Regions from separate parts of the Bacillus sp. V2I10 genome, predicted to be linked through region 1. Evidence: a T-box and tRNA genes for the amino acid it is inferred to sense, from the RefSeq annotation. Region 1 holds a T-box; the other regions hold tRNA genes.
What was found. The T-box of region 1 lies ahead of serS (serine--tRNA ligase). A T-box ahead of a tRNA ligase gene usually reads a tRNA of that ligase, here a tRNA-Ser.

Region 1 (9,279 bases):
AAGAGGTGAAGACAGCTTCACCTCTGAAAGCCGGTAAACTCCCAGATCCCCCTCTTCAAACAGGTTCATTTCATGAATATACGGGAGGTATCGTTCATGCTCTGTTAAAAATTCTTGAATGGATCCAGGAAGGAACCCCCGGCTTACAGTGTTCATATCAATCACCAGATCATGCCCCTGAAGCCACCCAGCTGCCTGCTTGCTGTACGGGATTTGAAATGTCACAAACTTCATAAAGATTTCACCTTCTTACGATCTCAAACGTATCTGTCATCGGTTTTGTATACATGTGCCCGGCAAGACGTCCGATCGGCTTTAGTTCTTCAGAGTCAATTTTCCCTTCATAGAAAAGAGCATCATCAACATGAATGTGCTTTACCTTGCCGATGACAAGACTGCCGGATCCCGCTTTTTCTCCAAAATACAAGACATCATGCAGCTCGCATTCCAGGTGAACCAGGCTTTCTTTCACACGAGGAGGGGCAACTGCCTTACTTTTCCCCTTCGTCAGCCCGCTTTGAACAAATTCATCTACCTCCGGATCAAAATCGCCTGCACATTGATTCATTTGTTCCGCTATTTGTTCACTCACTATGTTGATGACAAATTCCTTCGTTTTTTCAATATTGATGAGAGTATCCTTTTTAGATCCATCCGTCCCTTTTCTCATAGGAGAGAAACAAACCATCATCGGTTCAGCTGAGATTGCGGTAAAAAAGCTGAACGGAGCCAAGTTTGCCGCTCCTTTTTCATCAATAGTCGATACGAAAGCGATTGGCCTTGGCAGGATCGAGCCAATCATTAATTTATAAGCGTCTTTCCAGTGAAGCGACTCTGGCATTACATCCATCTTTATCACCTTGCTTTCAGGATTAAGTCCTTATAAATTACCGCGTCGCTCCTGCTCCCGTTCGATTGATTCAAAAAGCGCTTTAAAGTTTCCGTCACCGAAGCCTTTCGCTCCTTTTCTCTGAATCACTTCTATAAAGACTGTGGGACGATCGACAATCGGCTTCGTGAAAATCTGCAGCAAATACCCTTCATCGTCACGGTCCACCAGAATGTTAAGTTCTTTCAGCTTATCAATCTCTTCATCAATATCTCCGACACGTTCACTTAGTGTTTCATAATAAGTCTCAGGGGTCTTCAGGAATTCCACGCCATTTTTCTTTAAAATCGCAACTGTAGAGACGATATCCTCTGTTAAAATAGCAAGATGCTGCACACCTGGCCCTTTGAAGAACTCCAGGTATTCCTGTATTTGCGATTTCCGTTTTCCTTCTGCCGGCTCATTAATAGGAAATTTAATCCGGCCTCCATTATGCATAACCTTCGACATAAGAGATGAATACTCTGTACTGATATCCGAATCTGTAAAATGACGCATTTCTTTAAAACCCATCACTTTCTCGTAATAGGAAACCCATTCCTGCATACTCTCTACATTTCCTACAACATGGTCAACGCCGATGATTCCTGCTTCTGTATAAGGAATCTTCATTTCAGCCGCTTCAAACCCCGGCATAAATGCGCCCTTGTATTCTTTCCTCTCTATTAGAGAATGAATGGTGTCTCCGTATGTACCGATTACGGCTTTTTTAACGGCACCATGTTCATCCTTCAATTCAAATGGCGGAGTAATAGCAATGGCTCCTCTAAAAACAGCCTCGTTGTAAGCCTTTTCAACATTATCCACGACTAAAGCGATATCTCTTACCCCGTCCCCGTGCTTCTTGACGAATTCAGCTACACGTGAGGTATCATTTAAAGAACCTGTAATAACTAAGCGTACCTTTTGCTGCTGAAGCACATAGGATACGGTTTCCCTGTTCCCTGTCTCAAGTCCTGAATAGGCGACGATTTTAAAACCGAAGGCAGTACAAAAATAGTGAGCCGACTGCTTGGCATTGCCTGAATACATTTCCAGATAGTCAACATCTTTAACCGGAAAAAAATCTTCAACCTGACTGTCCTTTGCTGCTGTTTCCTCACGCATATAAATCCCTCCATTTTATGAATATTATTACTATTCCGAATACATCATACGGAAAAAGGAGAGATGGAAGCAAGAGTGCTGAGTAAAGCTATAACGCTTTTCTGCAATGATGTAACCTTAGATCTTATGTTGCTGCATCCGCATAAAACTCTTGCTGCTATGAGAGGATAATTGGAAACTTTTCTTTTTTGTTAAAACCTTACTCTTTTCATATTGCCACTGTGATACAATAAAATTTGTCTGTTTTGATAGATTTTTTTGCGTAGGAGGACCCGTGATGAATGGTGTACCGTTTATTACCGTGGAAGGACCGATTGGTGTTGGGAAAACTTCGCTTGCAAGAGCGATAGCAGAACACTATCAATTTCATTTGCTTAAAGAGATCGTTGATGAGAATCCTTTTCTCGGCAAATTTTATGAAAACATTGAAGAGTGGAGTTTCCAAACAGAGATGTTCTTCCTGTGTAATCGATATAAACAGCTTGAAGATATTGCTCAGTTATTTCTAAAAAAGAGTCAGCCTGTTGTGGCAGATTATCATATTTATAAAAATCTTATTTTCGCAAAGCGCACTCTTAAAAAAGAACAATACGATAAATACCTTGATATTTATTCGATTTTAACAAGCGACATGCCAAAGCCAAACTTGATCATTTACTTGAATGCAAGTCTTGATACCTTGCTTAACCGCATTGATATACGCGGGAGAGAGATCGAAAAAAATATCGATCCCGGCTATTTAAAGCAGTTATCGGAGGACTACGAAGTGGCCATGTCTCAGTGGGAAAAAGAGCACCCATCCATCCCTGTTCTAAGATTCAGCGGAGATGAGCTTGATTTTGTACAAAACGAAAAAGATTTAACCTATATATTTAAACGCCTGGATGAATCTTTACATGAAGGAGTTACTAGTAAATGAATTTGAGAGAGAAATACAGCATTCCTCACAACGCCGTCATTACCATAGCTGGAACTGTCGGTGTCGGAAAATCGACAATGACAAATGCACTTGCAAATGCATTGAATTTCCGCACCTCATTTGAAAAAGTAGACACAAACCCCTATCTTGATAAATTTTACGCAGATTTTGAAAGATGGAGCTTTCATCTGCAAATCTACTTCCTTGCTGAAAGATTTAAAGAGCAAAAGCGGATTTTTGAATACGGCGGAGGTTTTATTCAGGATCGGTCAATCTATGAAGATACTGGGATTTTTGCCAAAATGCATTATGAAAAAGGCACGATGACAGAAGTGGATTATGAAACATACACGAATTTATTCGATGCGATGGTCATGACACCTTACTTCCCTCATCCTGACCTTTTGATTTACTTAGAAGGCAGCCTTGAGGATATTTTATCCCGTATCAAAGAACGCGGACGTCCGATGGAGCAGCAGACACCAATTGCTTATTGGGAAGAAATGCACCGCCGCTATGAGGATTGGATTAATAACTTTAATGCATGTCCTGTCTTGCGCCTCAACATTAACGATTATGACATTATGGCAAACGAAGGTTCAATTGAACCAATAGTTGAGCGTGTCGCCCATTTTATAGAGCAGACAAGATTACTTAAGAAATAACCGGTCTAATCGGTTATTTTTTTTTGTATCCAGCAAAAAAAGATATACAAAAAACCTGCAGCAGAATCTGCCGCAGGTTTTATCAATCTCCAATCTTTATGCGCTAAAAATTGGATTTTATATGTAAAATGGAGGAGGTAGAGGGATTCGAACCCCCGCGGGGTTTGACCCCCCTGTCGGTTTTCAAGACCGATCCCTTCAGCCAGACTTGGGTATACCTCCGTACTGACAAGAATTAATATAGCATATCTAAAATATACTTGTCAACGATTCTAAAAAACTTTTTCAAAAAAATTTAAGGAGGGGACAAAACGGATTTTGGCCCCTTCTTAAAAGGTTATTATTATCGTGAAATGACTTCTCTATTCCCCATATATGGACGCAAGACTTCAGGAATAACGACTGTTCCATCTTCCTGCTGATAATTCTCAAGGATCGCGGCAACAGTTCTGCCAATCGCAAGACCAGATCCGTTCAATGTATGAACAAATTCTGGTTTTCCTTTAGGTTCACGTCTGAAACGGATTCCTGCGCGGCGCGCCTGGAAAGCCTCAAAGTTACTGCAAGATGAAATTTCGCGGTACGTTTCCTGGCTCGGTATCCATACTTCAATGTCGTATTTCTTTGCTGCAGTGAATCCAAGGTCAGCTGTGCACATTCTTAGCACACGATAAGGAAGACCCAGCAGCTGAAGAACTTTCTCTGCATGTCCTGTCAGTTTTTCAAGCTCATCATAAGAATCTTCCGGCTTAACAAATTTCACAAGCTCTACTTTATTAAATTGATGCTGGCGGATTAATCCTCTAGTATCTCTTCCTGCAGAACCAGCCTCAGAACGGAAGCAAGAGCTGTATGCTGCATAGTTGACCGGAAGCTGATCAATAGAGAGGATCTCTTCACGGTGCATGTTGGTTACAGGCACTTCAGCTGTAGGAATTAAAAAGTAATCTTCACCCGCAATTTTAAATGCATCTTCTTCGAATTTAGGCAGCTGGCCTGTTCCCGTCATGCTGTCACGATTTACGATATATGGAGGAAGCACTTCTGTATAGCCGTGCTCATCAATATGCAAATCAAGCATAAAACTGATAAGTGCACGCTCGAGACGGGCACCTAAGCCGCGGTAGAAAACAAATCGGCTGCCGGTTACTTTTCCAGCACGTTCAAAATCCAAAATCCCAAGGTGATCGGCAACATCCCAGTGCGGCTTTGGTTCAAATGCAAATACAGGAGTTTCTCCCCATTCGCGGTGAAGAAGATTATCGTCTTCCGTCTCGCCTACAGGCACACTTTCATGAGGGATATTTGGAATAGACAGCATTAACGTTTCAAGCTGTGACTCAACCTCGCGAAGCTCATCGTCCATTTCTTTCACGCGGTCGCCAACTTCACGCATTTCTTTAATTAGATGATCTGCATCCTGTTTTTCACGTTTTAAAACAGCAATTTGACCTGAAACTTCATTTCGCTTGCTTTTAAATACTTCTACTTTAGAAATCAGTTCACGGCGTTTTTGATCCAGTTCCTCAAACTTGCTGAAGTCGCCTAAATCTTCTCCGCGATGAGACAGTTTTTCTTTTACTTCTTCAAAGTTAGCGCGCAAATATTTAATATCCAGCATGACAAAACTCCTTTTTATGTTTTTTTGCAAATAAAAAAACTCCCGTCCCCTGGTAAAGGGACGGAAGTTATATCCGCGTTGCCACCCTAATTGAAGGCAAATAAAACGCCTTCCTCTTAAGCAGGATAACGGCCTGTACCGGACATGTATACTCTCCGAGGATTTCAACATCTCATTCAAGGATGGATTCACAAGGCTCTAACACCGATTTTCACCAGCCACCGGCTCTCTAAGAAAGATACACTTGCTACTATTTCCTGTCATCATGTTTCTCATGTTCAATTAAGTAATTCATAATTTACTACAAGTTTGGGATGGTTGCAAGGGTTTTATACACTTAACTTTGCTTTTGCGTTTTCCGCCATACGTACAAACAGCCCAGTCATCCGGTGATCATCCGTTAATTCAGGATGAAATGAGCAGCCCAGGAACTGTCCTTGACGTGCTGCAACAATTCTCCCGTTATGCTTAGACAGAATCTCCACATCTTCTCCAACTTCCACAATATGAGGAGCCCTGATAAACACACCAACGAAATCTTCAGCAACATCCGTAATGTTCAATTCTGCTTCAAAGCTTTCGCGCTGACGCCCAAATGAATTTCTCTCTACCGTAATATCCATTAAGCCAAGATGTCCTTCACTGTATCCCACAATGTTCTTAGCAAGAAGAATTAATCCGGCACAGGTTCCAAACATTGGCTTTCCCTGTTCAGCGAAAGCCTTCAGCGGATTCATGAAGTCATATTTATCAATCAGGCGGCGCATTGTCGTGCTTTCTCCGCCTGGCATAATAAGTCCGTCCAGTTCATCCAGCTGCTCAGGACGTTTCACAACGACTCCTTCTGCACCGCTTGCCTCTATTGATCGAATGTGCTCTCTTACAGCACCTTGAAGGCCTAATACACCTATTTTAAGCATTGTATTCTACTCCTTTATGATTACCAGCCGCGCTCTTGCATTCTGTTCTCAGGAAGCAATGTTGAGATCTCAATGCCTTTCATTGCTGTTCCAAGTCCCTTTGAAAGACTTGCAATCAGCTCATAGTCCTGATAGTGAGTTGTTGCTTCAACAATTGCACGAGCAAATTTTGCCGGGTTTTCAGACTTGAAGATACCTGAACCTACGAATACACCGTCTGCGCCTAATTGCATCATTAGCGCAGCATCTGCCGGAGTTGCTACTCCGCCTGCTGCGAAGTTTACAACCGGAAGGCGGCCCTCATGCTTGATTTGAAGAAGAAGCTCATAAGGCGCGCCTAACAGCTTCGCTTCTGTCATCAGTTCATCCGTGCTCATTCCAATGATTCTGCGCACTTGTCCATTTACTTTACGCATGTGGCGGACAGCCTCAACGATATTTCCTGTTCCAGGCTCGCCTTTTGTGCGGAGCATAGAAGCGCCCTCTGCAATACGTCTAGTAGCTTCGCCTAAATCACGGCATCCGCAAACAAATGGAACTGTATAATCACGCTTATTTAAGTGGTACTCCTCATCAGCAGGAGTCAGCACTTCACTCTCATCAATGTAATCGACACCCATCGCTTCTAAAATGCGAGCTTCAACAATGTGGCCAATACGTGCTTTTGCCATAACTGGAACCGTTACAGCCTTCATCACTTCTTCAACAATTGTAGGATCTGCCATACGGGCAACTCCGCCTGCTGCACGAATATCAGCAGGAACGCGCTCAAGCGCCATAACAGCAACTGCTCCAGCTTCCTCAGCGATCTTTGCTTGCTCTGCATTGACTACGTCCATAATGACGCCGCCTTTTTGCATTTCTGCCATTCCGCGTTTTACACGATCTGTACCTGTGTTATTCATTCTATATCCCCCTTATAATATGTAAAATTTCATTTTGCACATATAACTTATTCTATCCTAAGTTATAAAAAAATCCTATCAAAATTAAAGAGATAATTAAAACAATTCAATCAAAGAAAAGCAGATCCATCTATCCAATTCCTAATATATCCATTTATATAAAAAGACTTACTCATCTCGAGTAAGTCTTTTTTCAATTAAAACCAGCCAGTGACAGTGTCAGTCACTGTTCCCCAAAGACTTCCGAAGAATCCGCCGATACCTCTCATGGATAATACAAACCAATTGGCTTTTTCAACACCGCTTTTTGTTACGATATCAACATTGGCGTCGCTTTTTTCTTCTAAGAAGCCAAGATCTTGGCCTTTACCTGTGTACTTAACTGTCATATAGCCGATTTTCTCGCCTTTTTTGACAGGGGCCTGTACTACATTGTCAGCATTAACCTTCTTTTGGTCAAAAACGTAGCTTGGCTTATATGATTCTTTTTCACCATTTTTAACAACAAGATTAAGCGGTTCTTTTGTTGCTACTGCTACTTCTTTTTCTTTCCCTTTCACAACAGAGAGGTCAGATTTGTTTTTGATTTGATAGTTTTCAGGATAGACTTCTTCCATCTTGAAATTGTTATATGCATAATCAATCATTTTTTTCGTTTCTTTAAAACGAGGAGTGTGCAGGCTGCCGTCATCACTTGCTGCGTTTAATACTACTGTTATGACTCTCATGCCATTTCGTTCAGCAGTTGCTGTAAAAGAGGAACCTGCTGATTTAGTTGAACCTGTTTTTAAACCATCTACACCTTCTGTTTCAAATAATAGGCCTTCAAGCATCCAGTTCCAGTTATCCATCTTGATTGCATCTTCTGTGCCTTCTCTGAATACTTTTCTCGGAGTACTTGCTGTTTCCAAAACTTCTGGGTAGTCGTTAATTAATTTTTGAGAAAGCAGCGCCATATCCCGCGCTGACATTTTATTTTCAGCATCTGCTGTCGTTCCATCCGGATGCATTCCTGCAAGATCTCCATTTTCTAAACCTGTGGAGTTCACAAATTCGAAGTTTTTAAGACCAATCTCTTTTGCTTTTTCATTCATTAATTGTACGAAATTAGACTCAGATCCTGAAATGATTTCAGCTAATGCAATAGCTGCTCCGTTTGCAGAATAAATGCTCATCGCTTCATAAAGCTCTTTCACATTGTATGTACCGTCTTTTCGTAATGGAACGTTGGAAAGTCCGCGGTTTTGGGAAATTTTATATACATACTCACTTGGAGTGTAAGTTTGATCCCATTTGATTTTTCCTTTGTCAACTGCTTCAAGAACCAAGTATTCTGTCATGATTTTAGCCATACTTGCAATCGGCAGCAGGTCGTCTGCATTTTTCCCGTATAAAATTTTACCTGTAGACGCTTCTACTAAAATTGCACCTTTTGCATTAACTCCAACTGCATCATTTTCTGCCGCAGATGTCTGTGATGCCGGCAAAACAACTGTTATCGCCAGAACAGCAGCAAACAGAATGGACAGCAAACGCTTTAACTTCATGTTGCTCAAATTCATAACCTCCACCGTTTTTTATCTATTTTTATATTCAATTATTGACCTGAGTTACAAACAACAAAGTCGATTTTATCACACTATGATCAAAAAAAATAGACAGAGTCTGAGACTCTGTCCTAAAGATTGAACATTGTATTACATTTCAGGTAAATCGACCTAGAAACACTTATTAAAGCGAATAGTTCGGTGATTCTTTTGTAATTTGAACATCATGAGGATGACTTTCGCGAAGACCTGCACCCGTCATGCGGACAAACTGTGTATTTTCTCGCAGCTCTTCCAAGTTTGCTGTTCCGCAATATCCCATACCGGAACGGATACCGCCAACCAGCTGATAGATCGTATCTGAAAGAGGTCCTTTATAAGGAGTTCTTCCTTCAATACCTTCAGGAACAAATTTTTTGTTATCTTCCTGGAAGTAACGGTCTTTGCTTCCTTTTTCCATTGCTCCGACAGAACCCATACCGCGGTAGACCTTAAAGCGTCTTCCCTGGTAAATTTCCGTTTCGCCGGGGCTTTCCGAAGTACCAGCCAGGAGACTGCCCAGCATAACTGCGTGTCCGCCTGATGCTAATGCTTTTACGATATCGCCTGAATATTTAATTCCGCCATCTGCGATAATAGTAATGCCAAGCTTGCGTGCTTCAGTCGCACAATCATATACAGCTGTTATTTGAGGTACCCCTACACC
Region 2 (9,279 bases), 1.1 Mb from region 1:
ACCTTGATCATTCACTCTTTCAAGCTTGTGATTCGAGCCGTCCCAGTGATTAAAATCACCTGCAACCCGCACCTCAAGCGCATGAGGAGCCCAAACAGTAAACACAGTACCGCAAACACCGTTTCGTACGCTGCTGTGAGCACCAAATAATTCATGAGCTTTAAACAAATTTCCCTCATGGAAAAGATGAACCTCAAAATCAGTTGGCGTAGCAAGATTCATTCCTAATCACCCTTTCTATAAAGTTTATCTTAATTCTAATTTCAATCAGAGGGAAGGATTACCTTTTTTGTAAGCGCTTCTACTTATTGACATGATATGTCATGAACCAGTATTCATTTTTCAAAAAATTATTCTTTTAAAATGACTGCTAAAAAAATGTCGAATAAAGAAACGAAAGAAATAAGGATAATAGAAGAATTTGACGAAATAAACATCAGTCAAATATACTAATTAACTCATTATGTGTAAGAAAATACAGGAATTTCTAACATAATATTCTAATAGTGTAATTCGAGTAAGTTATATCACAATAACAGTTAATTCGACAAAATGAGTAAGAATTGTCGAAATCTTTTTATTCTTCGCTTTTGTTTTCTTTATTACGATTACTTATACCTCTGTTTGTTATTAATGAAACCTCCACGCTCGATATTTTTATAAAAATTTATATTATTTGTTGAAAATATATTTTTTAGGCCGGGGAAAAGAAAGTGAATCATCTTTTTTATGACCTGTGCTGAAGTTTTGATGAGCAGAAGCTCCATTCGAGTTTTCAGAATGATTTTGAGTTGTTTTTTATAAGCGGATTTATTCTGGCGAGCTACCACACTATTTTTTTTAGATAGTTGGAAGGGCAATCTGCGAGTAGGAGAATCATTTCGGATAGTAAGGCGGTAAGGAGGATACAGCTTGATTCATAACCAATAAAGACTACTACTTAAAAGATCTCATAATAGACTTGACCGATTTACAATCTAGGTTTCAGCATTTAAAATCAACAAAAAAGCGCTGCACTATGTGCAGCACTCTTTTAAGTATGACCCGTACGGGATTCGAACCCGTGTTACCGCCGTGAAAGGGCGGTGTCTTAACCGCTTGACCAACGGGCCAAAAACAGGCTTTCTGGCGGAGAAGGAGGGATTTGAACCCTCGCGCCGCTTACGCGACCTACACCCTTAGCAGGGGCGCCTCTTCAGCCACTTGAGTACTTCCCCAGATATGGCTCCGCAGGTAGGACTCGAACCTACGACCGATCGGTTAACAGCCGATAGCTCTACCACTGAGCTACTGCGGAATAATATTGAAACCTTATTTCACCAAAACAGAAATGGTGGGCCTAAATGGACTCGAACCATCGACCTCACGCTTATCAGGCGTGCGCTCTAACCAGCTGAGCTATAGGCCCATTATGGAGCGGGTGATGGGAATCGAACCCACGACATTAGCTTGGAAGGCTAGAGTTTTACCATTAAACTACACCCGCAATATGAATATAAAAATGGGGCGACTGATGGGAATCGAACCCACGAATGCCAGAGCCACAATCTGGTGCGTTAACCACTTCGCCACAACCGCCACTATTATATTTTTTACAATTTACATCATTAAGGTAAATGGTGGCTTGGGACGGAATCGAACCGCCGACACAAGGATTTTCAGTCCTTTGCTCTACCGACTGAGCTACCAAGCCATTTGTTTTAATTAAATCTTCACAGCATTTTACTAATACTGCGCAAATCAAGTGAAAATGGCGGTCCCGACCGGGATCGAACCGGCGATCTCCTGCGTGACAGGCAGGCATGTTAACCGCTACACCACGGGACCATTTGGTTGCGGGGACAGGATTTGAACCTGCGACCTTCGGGTTATGAGCCCGACGAGCTACCAGACTGCTCCACCCCGCGACAATAATAATCAAGTTTTTTCTCATCCGATTATGCTGTGTATCAATCGGTTTGCTGAAGTAAATATTTCACTAATTTAAAATAATAATGGAGGAGGTAGAGGGATTCGAACCCCCGCGGGATTTGACTCCCCTGTCGGTTTTCAAGACCGATCCCTTCAGCCGGACTTGGGTATACCTCCGAAAGACTAAATAGAATGGTGGACCTTGTAGGACTCGAACCTACGACCGGACGGTTATGAGCCGTCTGCTCTAACCAACTGAGCTAAAGGTCCTTTTTTTGGTAGCGGCGGAGGGAGTCGAACCCACGACCTCACGGGGTATGAACCGTACGCTCTAGCCAGCTGAGCTACACCGCCCCAGGAACAAAGTCAATTAATTCTATTTAATTGGTGGAGCCTAGCGGGATCGAACCGCTGACCTCCTGCGTGCAAGGCAGGCGCTCTCCCAGCTGAGCTAAGGCCCCTAATTAAAAGTTGGAAATGGTCGGGAAGACAGGATTCGAACCTGCGACCCCTTGGTCCCAAACCAAGTGCTCTACCAAGCTGAGCTACTTCCCGTATATGGCGCGCCCGATAGGAGTCGAACCCATAACCTTTTGATCCGTAGTCAAACGCTCTATCCAATTGAGCTACGGGCGCATATATGATATAAGTGGTGCCGAGGACCGGAATCGAACCGGTACGGTAGTCACCTACCGCAGGATTTTAAGTCCTGTGCGTCTGCCAGTTCCGCCACCCCGGCGCAAGTAAGAGCGGAAGACGGGATTCGAACCCGCGACCCCCACCTTGGCAAGGTGGTGTTCTACCACTGAACTACTTCCGCAAAATATGATGCGGGTGAAGGGACTCGAACCCCCACGTCAAAGACACTAGATCCTAAGTCTAGCGCGTCTGCCAATTCCGCCACACCCGCATATTAAGGAAAAATGGTGTGCCATGAAGGACTCGAACCTTCGACCCTCTGATTAAAAGTCAGATGCTCTACCGACTGAGCTAATGGCACTTAGTTAAGAAAACACTCTTTAGTTTTGCAAGACACCCAAATCTCAGAAAGATTATTCAAGGAGTGGCTCGATTTTCTTGATTCGGTTTCAGACCGAATGGTGCCGGCAAGAGGACTTGAACCCCCAACCTACTGATTACAAGTCAGTTGCTCTACCAATTGAGCTACACCGGCATATAAGGTAAGTAATACTTTTTTGCTGATCTCTTTTGCAGCATGTTAACAACAAGAATAAATGGTGGAGGATGACGGGCTCGAACCGCCGACCCTCTGCTTGTAAGGCAGATGCTCTCCCAGCTGAGCTAATCCTCCGCTTGAATATTTTTGTCATTAGCCTGGCAACGTCCTACTCTCACAGGGGGAAACCCCCAACTACCATCGGCGCTAAAGAGCTTAACTTCCGTGTTCGGCATGGGAACGGGTGTGACCTCTTTGCCATCATCACCAGACATAGTGACAAAAATTATTATACTATGAAATCAAAAGATTTCAAGCTTTTTTTGAAAGAAGTTATTCTTTCAAAACTAAATAACGTTTGATAACAAGATTCACTTAGGTTTTACACTTTATTAGACTGTGGTTAAGTCCTCGAACGATTAGTATCTGTCAGCTCCACACGTCACCGCGCTTCCACCTCAGACCTATCAACCTGATCATCTTTCAGGGTTCTTACTCACTTGCGTGATGGGAAATCTCATCTTGAGGGGGGCTTCATGCTTAGATGCTTTCAGCACTTATCCCTTCCGCACATAGCTACCCAGCGATGCCTTTGGCAAGACAACTGGTACACCAGCGGTGCGTCCATCCCGGTCCTCTCGTACTAAGGACAGCTCCTCTCAAATTTCCTGCGCCCACGACGGATAGGGACCGAACTGTCTCACGACGTTCTGAACCCAGCTCGCGTACCGCTTTAATGGGCGAACAGCCCAACCCTTGGGACCGACTACAGCCCCAGGATGCGATGAGCCGACATCGAGGTGCCAAACCTCCCCGTCGATGTGGACTCTTGGGGGAGATAAGCCTGTTATCCCCGGGGTAGCTTTTATCCGTTGAGCGATGGCCCTTCCATGCGGAACCACCGGATCACTAAGCCCGACTTTCGTCCCTGCTCGACTTGTAGGTCTCGCAGTCAAGCTCCCTTGTGCCTTTACACTCTGCGAATGATTTCCAACCATTCTGAGGGAACCTTTGGGCGCCTCCGTTACATTTTAGGAGGCGACCGCCCCAGTCAAACTGCCCACCTGACACTGTCTCCCAGCCCGATCAGGGCTGTGGGTTAGAATTTCAATACAGCAAGGGTAGTATCCCACCAATGCCTCCACCGAAGCTGGCGCTCCGGCTTCCAAGGCTCCTACCTATCCTGTACAAGCTGTACCAAAATTCAATATCAGGCTACAGTAAAGCTCCACGGGGTCTTTCCGTCCTGTCGCGGGTAACCTGCATCTTCACAGGTACTATAATTTCACCGAGTCTCTCGTTGAGACAGTGCCCAGATCGTTACGCCTTTCGTGCGGGTCGGAACTTACCCGACAAGGAATTTCGCTACCTTAGGACCGTTATAGTTACGGCCGCCGTTTACTGGGGCTTCAATTCAAAGCTTCGCTTGCGCTAACCTCTCCTCTTAACCTTCCAGCACCGGGCAGGCGTCAGCCCCTATACTTCGCCTTGCGGCTTCGCAGAGACCTGTGTTTTTGCTAAACAGTCGCCTGGGCCTATTCACTGCGGCTTTTCAGGGCTATGAACCCTAAAAAGCACCCCTTCTCCCGAAGTTACGGGGTCATTTTGCCGAGTTCCTTAACGAGAGTTCTCTCGCTCACCTTAGGATTCTCTCCTCGCCTACCTGTGTCGGTTTGCGGTACGGGCACCTCTCACCTCGCTAGAGGCTTTTCTTGGCAGTGTGGAATCAGGAACTTCGGTACTAAATTTCCCTCGCCATCACAGCTCAGCCTTATATGAGAAGCGGATTTGCCTACTTCTCAGCCTAACTGCTTGGACGCGCATATCCAACAGCGCGCTTGCCCTATCCTCCTGCGTCCCCCCATTGCTCAAATGGTGAGGAGGTGGTACAGGAATATCAACCTGTTGTCCATCGCCTACGCCTTTCGGCCTCGGCTTAGGTCCCGACTAACCCTGAGCGGACGAGCCTTCCTCAGGAAACCTTAGGCATTCGGTGGAGGGGATTCTCACCCCTCTTTCGCTACTCATACCGGCATTCTCACTTCTAAGCGCTCCACCAGTCCTTACGGTCTAGCTTCAACGCCCTTAGAACGCTCTCCTACCACTGTTCGTAAGAACAGTCCACAGCTTCGGTGATACGTTTAGCCCCGGTACATTTTCGGCGCAGAGTCACTCGACCAGTGAGCTATTACGCACTCTTTAAATGGTGGCTGCTTCTAAGCCAACATCCTGGTTGTCTAAGCAACTCCACATCCTTTTCCACTTAACGTATACTTTGGGACCTTAGCTGGTGGTCTGGGCTGTTTCCCTCTTGACTACGGATCTTATCACTCGCAGTCTGACTCCCAAGGAGCAAGTCTTTGGCATTCGGAGTTTGACTGAATTCGGTAACCCGATGAGGGCCCCTAGTCCAATCAGTGCTCTACCTCCAAGACTCTCATACTTGAGGCTAGCCCTAAAGCTATTTCGGAGAGAACCAGCTATCTCCAGGTTCGATTGGAATTTCTCCGCTACCCACACCTCATCCCCGCACTTTTCAACGTGCGTGGGTTCGGGCCTCCATTCAGTGTTACCTGAACTTCACCCTGGACATGGGTAGATCACCTGGTTTCGGGTCTACGACCACGTACTAAAACGCCCTATTCAGACTCGCTTTCGCTGCGGCTCCGTCTCATCAACTTAACCTTGCACGGGATCGTAACTCGCCGGTTCATTCTACAAAAGGCACGCCATCACCCATTAACGGGCTCTGACTACTTGTAAGCACACGGTTTCAGGATCTTTTCACTCCCCTTCCGGGGTGCTTTTCACCTTTCCCTCACGGTACTGGTTCACTATCGGTCACTAGGGAGTATTTAGCCTTGGGAGATGGTCCTCCCTGCTTCCGACGGGATTTCTCGTGTCCCGCCGTACTCAGGATCCACTCTGGAGGGAACGAAGTTTCGACTACAGGGTTATTACCTTCTCTGACGGACCTTTCCAGGTCGCTTCATCTACCCCGTTCCTTTGTAACTCCGTATAGAGTGTCCTACAACCCCAAGAGGCAAGCCTCTTGGTTTGGGCTAATTCCGTTTCGCTCGCCGCTACTTGGGAAATCGCGTTTGCTTTCTCTTCCTCCGGGTACTTAGATGTTTCAGTTCCCCGGGTCTGCCTTCTTTATCCTATGTATTCAGATAAAGATACTGTTCCATTACGAACAGTGGGTTTCCCCATTCGGAAATCTCTGGATCAAAGCTCACTTACAGCTCCCCAAAGCATATCGGTGTTAGTCCCGTCCTTCATCGGCTCCTAGTGCCAAGGCATCCACCGTGCGCCCTTCATAACTTAACCTAAATGGTCAATCGCATCATCAGATGCGTTTCGCATTTCGTTGTTTGTTTAGACATAAATGTCTAGAAAATCACTAATTATGGTAAGCGTAAATCTCAGTGAATTACTTGTTATCAATTACGTTATCTAGTTTTCAAAGAACAACTGACAAATCAGATGATTTGTCTTCTATCATAGAGAGAATGATCTCTCAAAACTAAACAAAAACCAAAAGCGTCCTCATATATCCTTAGAAAGGAGGTGATCCAGCCGCACCTTCCGATACGGCTACCTTGTTACGACTTCACCCCAATCATCTACCCCACCTTAGGCGGCTGGCTCCTTGCGGTTACCCCACCGACTTCGGGTGTTGCAAACTCTCGTGGTGTGACGGGCGGTGTGTACAAGGCCCGGGAACGTATTCACCGCGGCATGCTGATCCGCGATTACTAGCGATTCCAGCTTCATGCAGGCGAGTTGCAGCCTGCAATCCGAACTGAGAATGGTTTTATGGGATTGGCTAAACCTCGCGGTCTCGCAGCCCTTTGTACCATCCATTGTAGCACGTGTGTAGCCCAGGTCATAAGGGGCATGATGATTTGACGTCATCCCCACCTTCCTCCGGTTTGTCACCGGCAGTCACCTTAGAGTGCCCAACTGAATGCTGGCAACTAAGATCAAGGGTTGCGCTCGTTGCGGGACTTAACCCAACATCTCACGACACGAGCTGACGACAACCATGCACCACCTGTCACTTTGTCCCCCGAAGGGGAACCTTCTATCTCTAGAAGTGGCAAAGGATGTCAAGACCTGGTAAGGTTCTTCGCGTTGCTTCGAATTAAACCACATGCTCCACCGCTTGTGCGGGCCCCCGTCAATTCCTTTGAGTTTCAGTCTTGCGACCGTACTCCCCAGGCGGAGTGCTTAATGCGTTAGCTGCAGCACTAAAGGGCGGAAACCCTCTAACACTTAGCACTCATCGTTTACGGCGTGGACTACCAGGGTATCTAATCCTGTTCGCTCCCCACGCTTTCGCGCCTCAGCGTCAGTTACAGACCAGAGAGTCGCCTTCGCCACTGGTGTTCCTCCACATCTCTACGCATTTCACCGCTACACGTGGAATTCCACTCTCCTCTTCTGCACTCAAGTTTCCCAGTTTCCAATGACCCTCCCCGGTTGAGCCGGGGGCTTTCACATCAGACTTAAGAAACCGCCTGCGCGCGCTTTACGCCCAATAATTCCGGACAACGCTTGCCACCTACGTATTACCGCGGCTGCTGGCACGTAGTTAGCCGTGGCTTTCTGGTTAGGTACCGTCAAGGTGCGAGCAGTTACTCTCGCACTTGTTCTTCCCTAACAACAGAGTTTTACGATCCGAAAACCTTCATCACTCACGCGGCGTTGCTCCGTCAGACTTTCGTCCATTGCGGAAGATTCCCTACTGCTGCCTCCCGTAGGAGTCTGGGCCGTGTCTCAGTCCCAGTGTGGCCGATCACCCTCTCAGGTCGGCTACGCATCGTTGCCTTGGTGAGCCATTACCTCACCAACTAGCTAATGCGCCGCGGGCCCATCTGTAAGTGACAGCCGAAACCGTCTTTCCAACTTGAACCATGCGGTTCAAGATACTATCCGGTATTAGCTCCGGTTTCCCGGAGTTATCCCAGTCTTACAGGCAGGTTGCCCACGTGTTACTCACCCGTCCGCCGCTGACCTCCTAAGAGGTCCGCTCGACTTGCATGTATTAGGCACGCCGCCAGCGTTCGTCCTGAGCCAGGATCAAACTCTCCGAAGAAAATTTGTGACTCAATTTGTTGCTGACTTCAAAAATTTAAAACGTTTGGTACGCTTTTGGTTTTGTTTAGTTTTCAAAGATCATTTGCTTCAAGCGAAGCTTTATTAATATAACATTTTGCCATTTTAAAGTCAAGCGTTTATTTTGCTTTTCTTTTTTTCAGGCTTTGTTGCTTTTTCGCGTTTTTCGCGGCAACGAATAATAATATACCACGCTGAAATCCCCTTTGCAATAGCTTTTTTATCATTTTATAAAAAAAGATTTTAATTATCGAAAACGCACTGAATTTGTCTGAAATTCAGTGCGTCAATTACTATTTGAATCAGCTCTGGTTTAAATGAAGAACATCAAGCAATCTCCTTTTAAGTAAAGCAAATTCCGGACTTGTAATGAGATTTTCTTTCCTTGGCCGTGTAAATTCTACGTTCACTTCTTCTATTATGCATCCAGGTCTTGGTGAGAGGATGAAGATTCTGTCTGACAGGAAGATGGCTTCATCCATATCGTGTGTAATAAATATCACTGTCTGAGCTGTTTCCTCGCATATTTGAATAAACCACTTCTGCAGTTCAAGTCTTGTCATCGCATCAAGCTTGCCGAACGGTTCATCTAATAGAAGGAGTTCTTTATTGTTTAGGTATGCTCTAAGGAAATTGGCGCGCTGCCTCATTCCGCCTGAGAGCATAAAGGGATAATGATCTTCATATCCTGCAAGTCCGAATTTCGGGAAAAGGCCGCGTGCTTGATTGCGCGCCTCATCTCTACCGGTACCTTGTATTTCTAATGGAAGAATAACATTATCCAAAACCGTTCTCCATGGAAACAATACATCACTTTGGGGCATATAACCGACAAGACCGGTTTTATTTGTAATATCTTCTCCATTGTACCTTACACGGCCTTTAGTTGGCTTATTGATGCCGGCTATCATATCAAGCAATGTGCTTTTTCCGCAGCCGCTTGGTCCAATAATGCTTACAAATTCGCCTTTTTTCACATTCAGGTCTGTCGGCATCAGGACATGCTGATCTCCAGAATAAGATTTGCTGATTTGTGAAAGAGTAAGCATGCTATTCCTTTCCTTCAGGCA
Region 3 (9,279 bases), 240 kb from region 1:
CCTTCCTATCGTCAATGGATTCGTGAGCAAACCTTCCGAAAGGGAAAAATCATCACATCTTCAAAGGATGAAGAAAAAGATGAGAAGAAAGTGTATGAAATGTACTATGAGTACGAAGAGCCGATTCAAAAGGTTGTCCCGCACCGGGTCCTTGCAATGAATCGCGGGGAAAAAGAAGGAATCCTGAAAGTATCCATTCAGGCTCCGGCAGACCAGATCACTACCCATATTCAAAGAAATGAACTGAAAAATCAGCACACAGTGGTGAAGGGTGTCTATATTGAAGCAATTGAGGACTCCTATAAACGATTAATTCAGCCGTCAATTGAACGTGAAATCAGAAAAGAATTAATGGAGAAAGCGGATGATCGTGCGATTCATATTTTCTCTGAAAATCTGCGTAACCTTTTGCTTCAGCCGCCATTGAAAGGCCGTGTCGTATTAGGGATTGACCCTGCTTTCCGGACGGGATGTAAGCTTGCAGCTGTCGATGAGACCGGAAAAGTCCTTGAAATAGGTGTCATCTACCCTCATCCTCCGGTCAATAAAGCTAAAGAAGCAAAACAAAAATTAATCAATGTGATCAAAAAAAATAACATCGAGCTGATTGCGATTGGGAACGGAACGGCTTCAAGAGAGACAGAACAATTTGTTGCAGATCTCATTGATGAACTAAAATCAGATCTTGCCTACATCATCGTAAATGAAGCGGGGGCAAGTGTTTATTCTGCATCTGACCTTGCCCGCGAGGAATTTCCTGAGTTCCAAGTGGAAGAGCGAAGTGCAGTTTCCATCGCAAGAAGATTGCAGGATCCGCTTGCAGAGCTAGTTAAAATTGATCCTAAATCAGTAGGAGTAGGACAATACCAGCATGACGTCACACAGAAGAAGTTAAATGATTCTCTGACTTTCGTTGTTGAAACAGTTGTTAACCAGGTAGGAGTGAATGTCAACACAGCATCATCATCACTCCTGCAATATGTAGCCGGCTTGAGCAAAGCTGTTGCGGTCAACATTGTGAAGCAGCGGGATGAAATTGGAAAGTTCCAGGACAGGAAGCAATTAAAGAAAATACCTAGACTTGGGGCAAAAACGTTTGAACAATGCATAGGTTTCCTGAGAATACCTGACGGAAAACATCCGCTTGACTCAACAGGCATTCATCCTGAGAGCTACAAAGAGGTTGAAGAGCTCCTTAAAATGCTCGGACTAACCCTGAATGATGTCGGAACGGAGCAGCTAAGAGAAAAAATAGCGGATATTCATATTAAAGAAACCGCAGAAGCTATCGATCTTGGAGAGCTTACACTGAAAGATATTTGTGATTCTCTAGTTCGACCTGGACGCGACCCTCGTGATGAAATCGCCAAGCCGCTGCTTAAAAAGGGCGTCTTGAAACTCGAGGACCTTCAAACAGGAATGGAACTTCAGGGCACTGTGCGCAATGTTGTGGATTTTGGCGCTTTTGTTGACATCGGCGTAAAACAGGACGGGCTCGTTCATATTTCAAAGCTTAGAAACTCTTTTGTCAAACATCCTCTCGATGTAGTTTCAGTAGGTGACGTTGTTACGGTTTGGGTGGACTCTGTAGATGCACATAAAGGCCGTGTTGCCTTGACGATGATAAACAGTTAACGATAAACACTGCTTACGGGCAGTGTTCAAGTAGCTGTATATTTTAAATATAGAGTTCTGGGACCTTAAAAGGCGTTTTGGCTAAATGATTTCTCATTTTGGCTAATAAATCTCGAAAATCAGCTATAAAAGATGAAGTTTTCGCTAATAAAAGTCTGTTTTCCGCTAATTGAACTTAAAAAAACCCAACACTGCTCATGAGCAGTGTTTTTTTCTATAGAAATACCAGCATTGATTCAGCATTTTTATTTGATACCGATCCTTTTCATAAAAAGCACGCTGCATTTGGTTTTTTAACCATGAAGGCATTGCTCGTTCCTCCTTATTGTTTATAATGGAGTATGTGTATTACTAACTATATGCGGGCGCAAGATGTCCTGTTCGGAGATACAAACTATGCGGGGTGTAACCGATGAATGAAACAGAGCTTCAGGAACTGACAGAATCTATTTCAAAAACTTACTTTCACAAAAAGTTCCTACATAAAGCTTTCTTTAACAGCCGGCTGCGGACAACAGGCGGCAGATACCTTTTAAAAAGCCATAACATTGAGATTAACCCTAAGTATTTAGCTCAAGGATTAGAAGAAGTAATTGGCATAATCAAACATGAACTTTGCCACTATCATCTTCATTTAGAAGGCAGAGGATACAAACACCGTGATCCTGAATTTAGGGAGCTGCTTTCTAAAGTGGATGCGCCCAGATTCTGCAAACCTCTGCAGACGGCTGCCAGAATAAAGAAGACAATAGAGTATCAATGTACAGCCTGCATGTTCATTTACAAACGGCACAGAAGAATGGATACTTCCAAGTATGTATGCGGAAAGTGCGGCGGGAAAATAAAACTTGTTTCATAAATAAAAAAGGGGTTGACTCATTATACAAAGCTGTGATAAATTATAAAAGCCGTCGTAAGAGACGCAAATGATTATTAAAAAGAAGGCTTGACAGCTTGTACGAATCTTCATATAATTAAAGAAGTCTGTCATGACTAATTATTCCGCAGTAGCTCAGTGGTAGAGCTATCGGCTGTTAACCGATCGGTCGTAGGTTCGAGTCCTACCTGCGGAGCCATATTATGGGGAAGTACTCAAGTGGCTGAAGAGGCGCCCCTGCTAAGGGTGTAGGTCGCGTAAGCGGCGCGAGGGTTCAAATCCCTCCTTCTCCGCCATTATTTTTTTGTCTTTTGGCCCGTTGGTCAAGCGGTTAAGACACCGCCCTTTCACGGCGGTAACACGGGTTCGAATCCCGTACGGGTCATCGCTTTAAATGCATATAAATGATTGGGAGGATTAGCTCAGCTGGGAGAGCATCTGCCTTACAAGCAGAGGGTCGGCGGTTCGAGCCCGTCATCCTCCACCATCATATTTGGTCCCGTGGTGTAGCGGTTAACATGCCTGCCTGTCACGCAGGAGATCGCCGGTTCGATCCCGGTCGGGACCGCCATTTTATTGGGCTATAGCCAAGCGGTAAGGCAACGGACTTTGACTCCGTCATGCGCTGGTTCGAATCCAGCTAGCCCAGCCATTTGTATTTTAAATGCGAATATAATTAAGTGCCATTAGCTCAGTCGGTAGAGCATCTGACTTTTAATCAGAGGGTCGAAGGTTCGAGTCCTTCATGGCACACCATTTTAACTAATGTATGCGGGTGTGGCGGAATTGGCAGACGCGCTAGACTTAGGATCTAGTGTCTTTGACGTGGGGGTTCGAGTCCCTTCACCCGCACCATACATTTTTTATCTTTTCGCGGTCGTGGCGGAATGGCAGACGCGCTAGGTTGAGGGCCTAGTGGGGGCAACCCCGTGGAAGTTCGACTCTTCTCGGCCGCACCAAAAGAGTTTTAAAAAACCTCAAAAAAGTTGTTGACAAAAAGAACGCAACTTGGTATTATATTTAAGTCGCTTCATTACATTAATAAGTGCGCCCGTAGCTCAATTGGATAGAGCGTTTGACTACGGATCAAAAGGTTATGGGTTCGACTCCTATCGGGCGCGCCATTCTATATATAATGTGTCCGGGAAGTAGCTCAGCTTGGTAGAGCACTTGGTTTGGGACCAAGGGGTCGCAGGTTCGAATCCTGTCTTCCCGACCAGACAAATACTTTTCGCGGGTGTAGTTTAATGGTAAAACTCTAGCCTTCCAAGCTAATGTCGTGGGTTCGATTCCCATCACCCGCTCCAATTTTAAAAATGATCTTTGAAAACTAAACAAAACCAAAAGCGTACCAAACGTTTTAAATTTTTGAAGTCAGCAACAAATTGAGTCACAAATTTTCTTCGGAGAGTTTGATCCTGGCTCAGGACGAACGCTGGCGGCGTGCCTAATACATGCAAGTCGAGCGGACCTCTTAGGAGGTCAGCGGCGGACGGGTGAGTAACACGTGGGCAACCTGCCTGTAAGACTGGGATAACTCCGGGAAACCGGAGCTAATACCGGATAGTATCTTGAACCGCATGGTTCAAGTTGGAAAGACGGTTTCGGCTGTCACTTACAGATGGGCCCGCGGCGCATTAGCTAGTTGGTGAGGTAATGGCTCACCAAGGCAACGATGCGTAGCCGACCTGAGAGGGTGATCGGCCACACTGGGACTGAGACACGGCCCAGACTCCTACGGGAGGCAGCAGTAGGGAATCTTCCGCAATGGACGAAAGTCTGACGGAGCAACGCCGCGTGAGTGATGAAGGTTTTCGGATCGTAAAACTCTGTTGTTAGGGAAGAACAAGTGCGAGAGTAACTGCTCGCACCTTGACGGTACCTAACCAGAAAGCCACGGCTAACTACGTGCCAGCAGCCGCGGTAATACGTAGGTGGCAAGCGTTGTCCGGAATTATTGGGCGTAAAGCGCGCGCAGGCGGTTTCTTAAGTCTGATGTGAAAGCCCCCGGCTCAACCGGGGAGGGTCATTGGAAACTGGGAAACTTGAGTGCAGAAGAGGAGAGTGGAATTCCACGTGTAGCGGTGAAATGCGTAGAGATGTGGAGGAACACCAGTGGCGAAGGCGACTCTCTGGTCTGTAACTGACGCTGAGGCGCGAAAGCGTGGGGAGCGAACAGGATTAGATACCCTGGTAGTCCACGCCGTAAACGATGAGTGCTAAGTGTTAGAGGGTTTCCGCCCTTTAGTGCTGCAGCTAACGCATTAAGCACTCCGCCTGGGGAGTACGGTCGCAAGACTGAAACTCAAAGGAATTGACGGGGGCCCGCACAAGCGGTGGAGCATGTGGTTTAATTCGAAGCAACGCGAAGAACCTTACCAGGTCTTGACATCCTTTGCCACTTCTAGAGATAGAAGGTTCCCCTTCGGGGGACAAAGTGACAGGTGGTGCATGGTTGTCGTCAGCTCGTGTCGTGAGATGTTGGGTTAAGTCCCGCAACGAGCGCAACCCTTGATCTTAGTTGCCAGCATTCAGTTGGGCACTCTAAGGTGACTGCCGGTGACAAACCGGAGGAAGGTGGGGATGACGTCAAATCATCATGCCCCTTATGACCTGGGCTACACACGTGCTACAATGGATGGTACAAAGGGCTGCGAGACCGCGAGGTTTAGCCAATCCCATAAAACCATTCTCAGTTCGGATTGCAGGCTGCAACTCGCCTGCATGAAGCTGGAATCGCTAGTAATCGCGGATCAGCATGCCGCGGTGAATACGTTCCCGGGCCTTGTACACACCGCCCGTCACACCACGAGAGTTTGCAACACCCGAAGTCGGTGGGGTAACCGCAAGGAGCCAGCCGCCTAAGGTGGGGTAGATGATTGGGGTGAAGTCGTAACAAGGTAGCCGTATCGGAAGGTGCGGCTGGATCACCTCCTTTCTAAGGATATATGAGGACGCTTTTGGTTTTTGTTTGGTTTTGAGAGATCATTCTCTCTATGATAGAAGACAAATCATCTGATTTGTCGGTTGTTCTTTGAAAACTAGATAACGTAATTGATAACAAGTAATTCACTGAGATTTACGCTTACCATAATTAGTGATTTTCTAGACATTTATGTCTAAACAAACAACGAAATGCGAAACGCATCTGATGATGCGATTGACCATTTAGGTTAAGTTATGAAGGGCGCACGGTGGATGCCTTGGCACTAGGAGCCGATGAAGGACGGGACTAACACCGATATGCTTTGGGGAGCTGTAAGTAAGCTTTGATCCAGAGATTTCCGAATGGGGAAACCCACTGTTCGTAATGGAACAGTATCTTTATCTGAATACATAGGATAATGAAGGCAGACCCGGGGAACTGAAACATCTAAGTACCCGGAGGAAGAGAAAGCAAACGCGATTTCCCAAGTAGCGGCGAGCGAAACGGAATTAGCCCAAACCAAGAGGCTTGCCTCTTGGGGTTGTAGGACACTCTATACGGAGTTACAAAGGAACGGGGTAGATGAAGCGACCTGGAAAGGTCCGTCAGAGAAGGTAATAACCCTGTAGTCGAAACTTCGTTCCCTCCAGAGTGGATCCTGAGTACGGCGGGACACGAGAAATCCCGTCGGAAGCAGGGAGGACCATCTCCCAAGGCTAAATACTCCCTAGTGACCGATAGTGAACCAGTACCGTGAGGGAAAGGTGAAAAGCACCCCGGAAGGGGAGTGAAAAGATCCTGAAACCGTGTGCTTACAAGTAGTCAGAGCCCGTTAATGGGTGATGGCGTGCCTTTTGTAGAATGAACCGGCGAGTTACGATCCCGTGCAAGGTTAAGTTGATGAGACGGAGCCGCAGCGAAAGCGAGTCTGAATAGGGCGTTTCAGTACGTGGTCGTAGACCCGAAACCAGGTGATCTACCCATGTCCAGGGTGAAGTTCAGGTAACACTGAATGGAGGCCCGAACCCACGCACGTTGAAAAGTGCGGGGATGAGGTGTGGGTAGCGGAGAAATTCCAATCGAACCTGGAGATAGCTGGTTCTCTCCGAAATAGCTTTAGGGCTAGCCTCAAGTATGAGAGTCTTGGAGGTAGAGCACTGATTGGACTAGGGGCCCTCATCGGGTTACCGAATTCAGTCAAACTCCGAATGCCAAAGACTTGCTCCTTGGGAGTCAGACTGCGAGTGATAAGATCCGTAGTCAAGAGGGAAACAGCCCAGACCACCAGCTAAGGTCCCAAAGTATACGTTAAGTGGAAAAGGATGTGGAGTTGCTTAGACAACCAGGATGTTGGCTTAGAAGCAGCCACCATTTAAAGAGTGCGTAATAGCTCACTGGTCGAGTGACTCTGCGCCGAAAATGTACCGGGGCTAAACGTATCACCGAAGCTGTGGACTGTTCTTACGAACAGTGGTAGGAGAGCGTTCTAAGGGCGTTGAAGCTAGACCGTAAGGACTGGTGGAGCGCTTAGAAGTGAGAATGCCGGTATGAGTAGCGAAAGAGGGGTGAGAATCCCCTCCACCGAATGCCTAAGGTTTCCTGAGGAAGGCTCGTCCGCTCAGGGTTAGTCGGGACCTAAGCCGAGGCCGAAAGGCGTAGGCGATGGACAACAGGTTGATATTCCTGTACCACCTCCTCACCATTTGAGCAATGGGGGGACGCAGGAGGATAGGGCAAGCGCGCTGTTGGATATGCGCGTCCAAGCAGTTAGGCTGAGAAGTAGGCAAATCCGCTTCTCATATAAGGCTGAGCTGTGATGGCGAGGGAAATTTAGTACCGAAGTTCCTGATTCCACACTGCCAAGAAAAGCCTCTAGCGAGGTGAGAGGTGCCCGTACCGCAAACCGACACAGGTAGGCGAGGAGAGAATCCTAAGGTGAGCGAGAGAACTCTCGTTAAGGAACTCGGCAAAATGACCCCGTAACTTCGGGAGAAGGGGTGCTTTTTAGGGTTCATAGCCCTGAAAAGCCGCAGTGAATAGGCCCAGGCGACTGTTTAGCAAAAACACAGGTCTCTGCGAAGCCGCAAGGCGAAGTATAGGGGCTGACGCCTGCCCGGTGCTGGAAGGTTAAGAGGAGAGGTTAGCGCAAGCGAAGCTTTGAATTGAAGCCCCAGTAAACGGCGGCCGTAACTATAACGGTCCTAAGGTAGCGAAATTCCTTGTCGGGTAAGTTCCGACCCGCACGAAAGGCGTAACGATCTGGGCACTGTCTCAACGAGAGACTCGGTGAAATTATAGTACCTGTGAAGATGCAGGTTACCCGCGACAGGACGGAAAGACCCCGTGGAGCTTTACTGTAGCCTGATATTGAATTTTGGTACAGCTTGTACAGGATAGGTAGGAGCCTTGGAAGCCGGAGCGCCAGCTTCGGTGGAGGCATTGGTGGGATACTACCCTTGCTGTATTGAAATTCTAACCCACAGCCCTGATCGGGCTGGGAGACAGTGTCAGGTGGGCAGTTTGACTGGGGCGGTCGCCTCCTAAAATGTAACGGAGGCGCCCAAAGGTTCCCTCAGAATGGTTGGAAATCATTCGCAGAGTGTAAAGGCACAAGGGAGCTTGACTGCGAGACCTACAAGTCGAGCAGGGACGAAAGTCGGGCTTAGTGATCCGGTGGTTCCGCATGGAAGGGCCATCGCTCAACGGATAAAAGCTACCCCGGGGATAACAGGCTTATCTCCCCCAAGAGTCCACATCGACGGGGAGGTTTGGCACCTCGATGTCGGCTCATCGCATCCTGGGGCTGTAGTCGGTCCCAAGGGTTGGGCTGTTCGCCCATTAAAGCGGTACGCGAGCTGGGTTCAGAACGTCGTGAGACAGTTCGGTCCCTATCCGTCGTGGGCGCAGGAAATTTGAGAGGAGCTGTCCTTAGTACGAGAGGACCGGGATGGACGCACCGCTGGTGTACCAGTTGTCTTGCCAAAGGCATCGCTGGGTAGCTATGTGCGGAAGGGATAAGTGCTGAAAGCATCTAAGCATGAAGCCCCCCTCAAGATGAGATTTCCCATCACGCAAGTGAGTAAGAACCCTGAAAGATGATCAGGTTGATAGGTCTGAGGTGGAAGCGCGGTGACGTGTGGAGCTGACAGATACTAATCGTTCGAGGACTTAACCACAGTCTAATAAAGTGTATAACCTAAGTGAAACTTGTTATCAAACGTTATTTAGTTTTGAAAGAATAACATTCTTTCTAATCAATTGCATATTGTCTGGTGATGATGGCAAAGAGGTCACACCCGTTCCCATGCCGAACACGGAAGTTAAGCTCTTTAGCGCCGATGGTAGTTGGGGGTTTCCCCCTGTGAGAGTAGGACGTTGCCAGGCAGTATCAATTATTTATATTATTGTCGCGGGGTGGAGCAGTCTGGTAGCTCGTCGGGCTCATAACCCGAAGGTCGCAGGTTCAAATCCTGTCCCCGCAACCAAATGGTCCCGTGGTGTAGCGGTTAACATGCCTGCCTGTCACGCAGGAGATCGCCGGTTCGATCCCGGTCGGGACCGCCATTACTAAATAAACGACAACGAAACTACGTGTTTCGTTTTTTTTATGCATTTTTTAGGGTAGACTGTTAAAGAAACTTGGACAAACTAGTTAGATGCGATACACTTGATAACAGGGATCGATCCTTAGAGCTGCAGGGTTCTAAGGTTTTTTTATAAGGCTTTTCAGAACTGGTTTTAATTATTACTTACATAGTTTGAATGGAAGATTTTTTTCACAAGTAGCAGACTGTCCAAAGCTACATCTGACTTTTATGACAGAAAAGGCGGTGCAGCAAAT

Region 2: it has a tRNA-Ser gene. The T-box ahead of serS (serine--tRNA ligase) is inferred to sense a tRNA for this amino acid. The anticodon was not compared.
Region 3: it has a tRNA-Ser gene. The T-box ahead of serS (serine--tRNA ligase) is inferred to sense a tRNA for this amino acid. The anticodon was not compared.

Annotation. Positions count from the first base shown of each region.
Region 1 is NZ_JAUSYV010000001.1:340,859-350,137, forward strand. It holds gene QFZ72_RS01920 (fumarylacetoacetate hydrolase family protein) at 1-234, opposite strand, end outside; gene QFZ72_RS01925 (flavin reductase family protein) at 242-850, opposite strand; gene hppD (4-hydroxyphenylpyruvate dioxygenase) at 881-1,996, opposite strand; gene QFZ72_RS01935 (deoxynucleoside kinase) at 2,274-2,915, shown strand; gene QFZ72_RS01940 (deoxynucleoside kinase) at 2,912-3,580, shown strand; tRNA gene QFZ72_RS01945 (tRNA-Ser) at 3,710-3,802, opposite strand; gene serS (serine--tRNA ligase) at 3,924-5,201, opposite strand; T-box leader at 5,255-5,474, opposite strand; gene pdxT (pyridoxal 5'-phosphate synthase glutaminase subunit PdxT) at 5,531-6,121, opposite strand; gene pdxS (pyridoxal 5'-phosphate synthase lyase subunit PdxS) at 6,142-7,026, opposite strand; gene QFZ72_RS01965 (D-alanyl-D-alanine carboxypeptidase family protein) at 7,224-8,582, opposite strand; gene guaB (IMP dehydrogenase) at 8,758-9,279, opposite strand, start outside.
Region 2 is NZ_JAUSYV010000001.1:1,426,447-1,435,725, reverse strand. It holds gene glgB (1,4-alpha-glucan branching enzyme) at 1-222, opposite strand, end outside; tRNA gene QFZ72_RS07230 (tRNA-Glu) at 1,041-1,112, opposite strand; tRNA gene QFZ72_RS07225 (tRNA-Ser) at 1,127-1,217, opposite strand; tRNA gene QFZ72_RS07220 (tRNA-Asn) at 1,223-1,297, opposite strand; tRNA gene QFZ72_RS07215 (tRNA-Ile) at 1,332-1,408, opposite strand; tRNA gene QFZ72_RS07210 (tRNA-Gly) at 1,413-1,486, opposite strand; tRNA gene QFZ72_RS07205 (tRNA-His) at 1,503-1,578, opposite strand; tRNA gene QFZ72_RS07200 (tRNA-Phe) at 1,618-1,693, opposite strand; tRNA gene QFZ72_RS07195 (tRNA-Asp) at 1,752-1,827, opposite strand; tRNA gene QFZ72_RS07190 (tRNA-Met) at 1,831-1,907, opposite strand; tRNA gene QFZ72_RS07185 (tRNA-Ser) at 1,996-2,088, opposite strand; tRNA gene QFZ72_RS07180 (tRNA-Ile) at 2,105-2,181, opposite strand; tRNA gene QFZ72_RS07175 (tRNA-Met) at 2,188-2,265, opposite strand; tRNA gene QFZ72_RS07170 (tRNA-Ala) at 2,297-2,372, opposite strand; tRNA gene QFZ72_RS07165 (tRNA-Pro) at 2,390-2,466, opposite strand; tRNA gene QFZ72_RS07160 (tRNA-Arg) at 2,471-2,547, opposite strand; tRNA gene QFZ72_RS07155 (tRNA-Leu) at 2,562-2,650, opposite strand; tRNA gene QFZ72_RS07150 (tRNA-Gly) at 2,660-2,731, opposite strand; tRNA gene QFZ72_RS07145 (tRNA-Leu) at 2,741-2,821, opposite strand; tRNA gene QFZ72_RS07140 (tRNA-Lys) at 2,836-2,911, opposite strand; tRNA gene QFZ72_RS07135 (tRNA-Thr) at 3,010-3,085, opposite strand; tRNA gene QFZ72_RS07130 (tRNA-Val) at 3,148-3,223, opposite strand; rRNA gene rrf (5S ribosomal RNA) at 3,245-3,360, opposite strand; rRNA gene QFZ72_RS07120 (23S ribosomal RNA) at 3,488-6,418, opposite strand; rRNA gene QFZ72_RS07115 (16S ribosomal RNA) at 6,652-8,189, opposite strand; gene QFZ72_RS07110 (ABC transporter ATP-binding protein) at 8,512-9,258, opposite strand; gene QFZ72_RS07105 (ABC transporter substrate-binding protein) at 9,260-9,279, opposite strand, start outside.
Region 3 is NZ_JAUSYV010000001.1:100,135-109,413, reverse strand. It holds gene QFZ72_RS00545 (Tex family protein) at 1-1,635, shown strand, start outside; gene cmpA (cortex morphogenetic protein CmpA) at 1,831-1,944, opposite strand; gene QFZ72_RS00535 (SprT family protein) at 2,048-2,494, shown strand; tRNA gene QFZ72_RS00530 (tRNA-Asn) at 2,637-2,711, shown strand; tRNA gene QFZ72_RS00525 (tRNA-Ser) at 2,718-2,808, shown strand; tRNA gene QFZ72_RS00520 (tRNA-Glu) at 2,826-2,897, shown strand; tRNA gene QFZ72_RS00515 (tRNA-Val) at 2,924-2,999, shown strand; tRNA gene QFZ72_RS00510 (tRNA-Asp) at 3,008-3,083, shown strand; tRNA gene QFZ72_RS00505 (tRNA-Gln) at 3,090-3,164, shown strand; tRNA gene QFZ72_RS00500 (tRNA-Lys) at 3,193-3,268, shown strand; tRNA gene QFZ72_RS00495 (tRNA-Leu) at 3,284-3,367, shown strand; tRNA gene QFZ72_RS00490 (tRNA-Leu) at 3,386-3,471, shown strand; tRNA gene QFZ72_RS00485 (tRNA-Arg) at 3,560-3,636, shown strand; tRNA gene QFZ72_RS00480 (tRNA-Pro) at 3,655-3,731, shown strand; tRNA gene QFZ72_RS00475 (tRNA-Gly) at 3,746-3,819, shown strand; rRNA gene QFZ72_RS00470 (16S ribosomal RNA) at 3,913-5,450, shown strand; rRNA gene QFZ72_RS00465 (23S ribosomal RNA) at 5,684-8,614, shown strand; rRNA gene rrf (5S ribosomal RNA) at 8,707-8,822, shown strand; tRNA gene QFZ72_RS00455 (tRNA-Met) at 8,847-8,923, shown strand; tRNA gene QFZ72_RS00450 (tRNA-Asp) at 8,927-9,002, shown strand; gene thiL (thiamine-phosphate kinase) at 9,278-9,279, shown strand, end outside.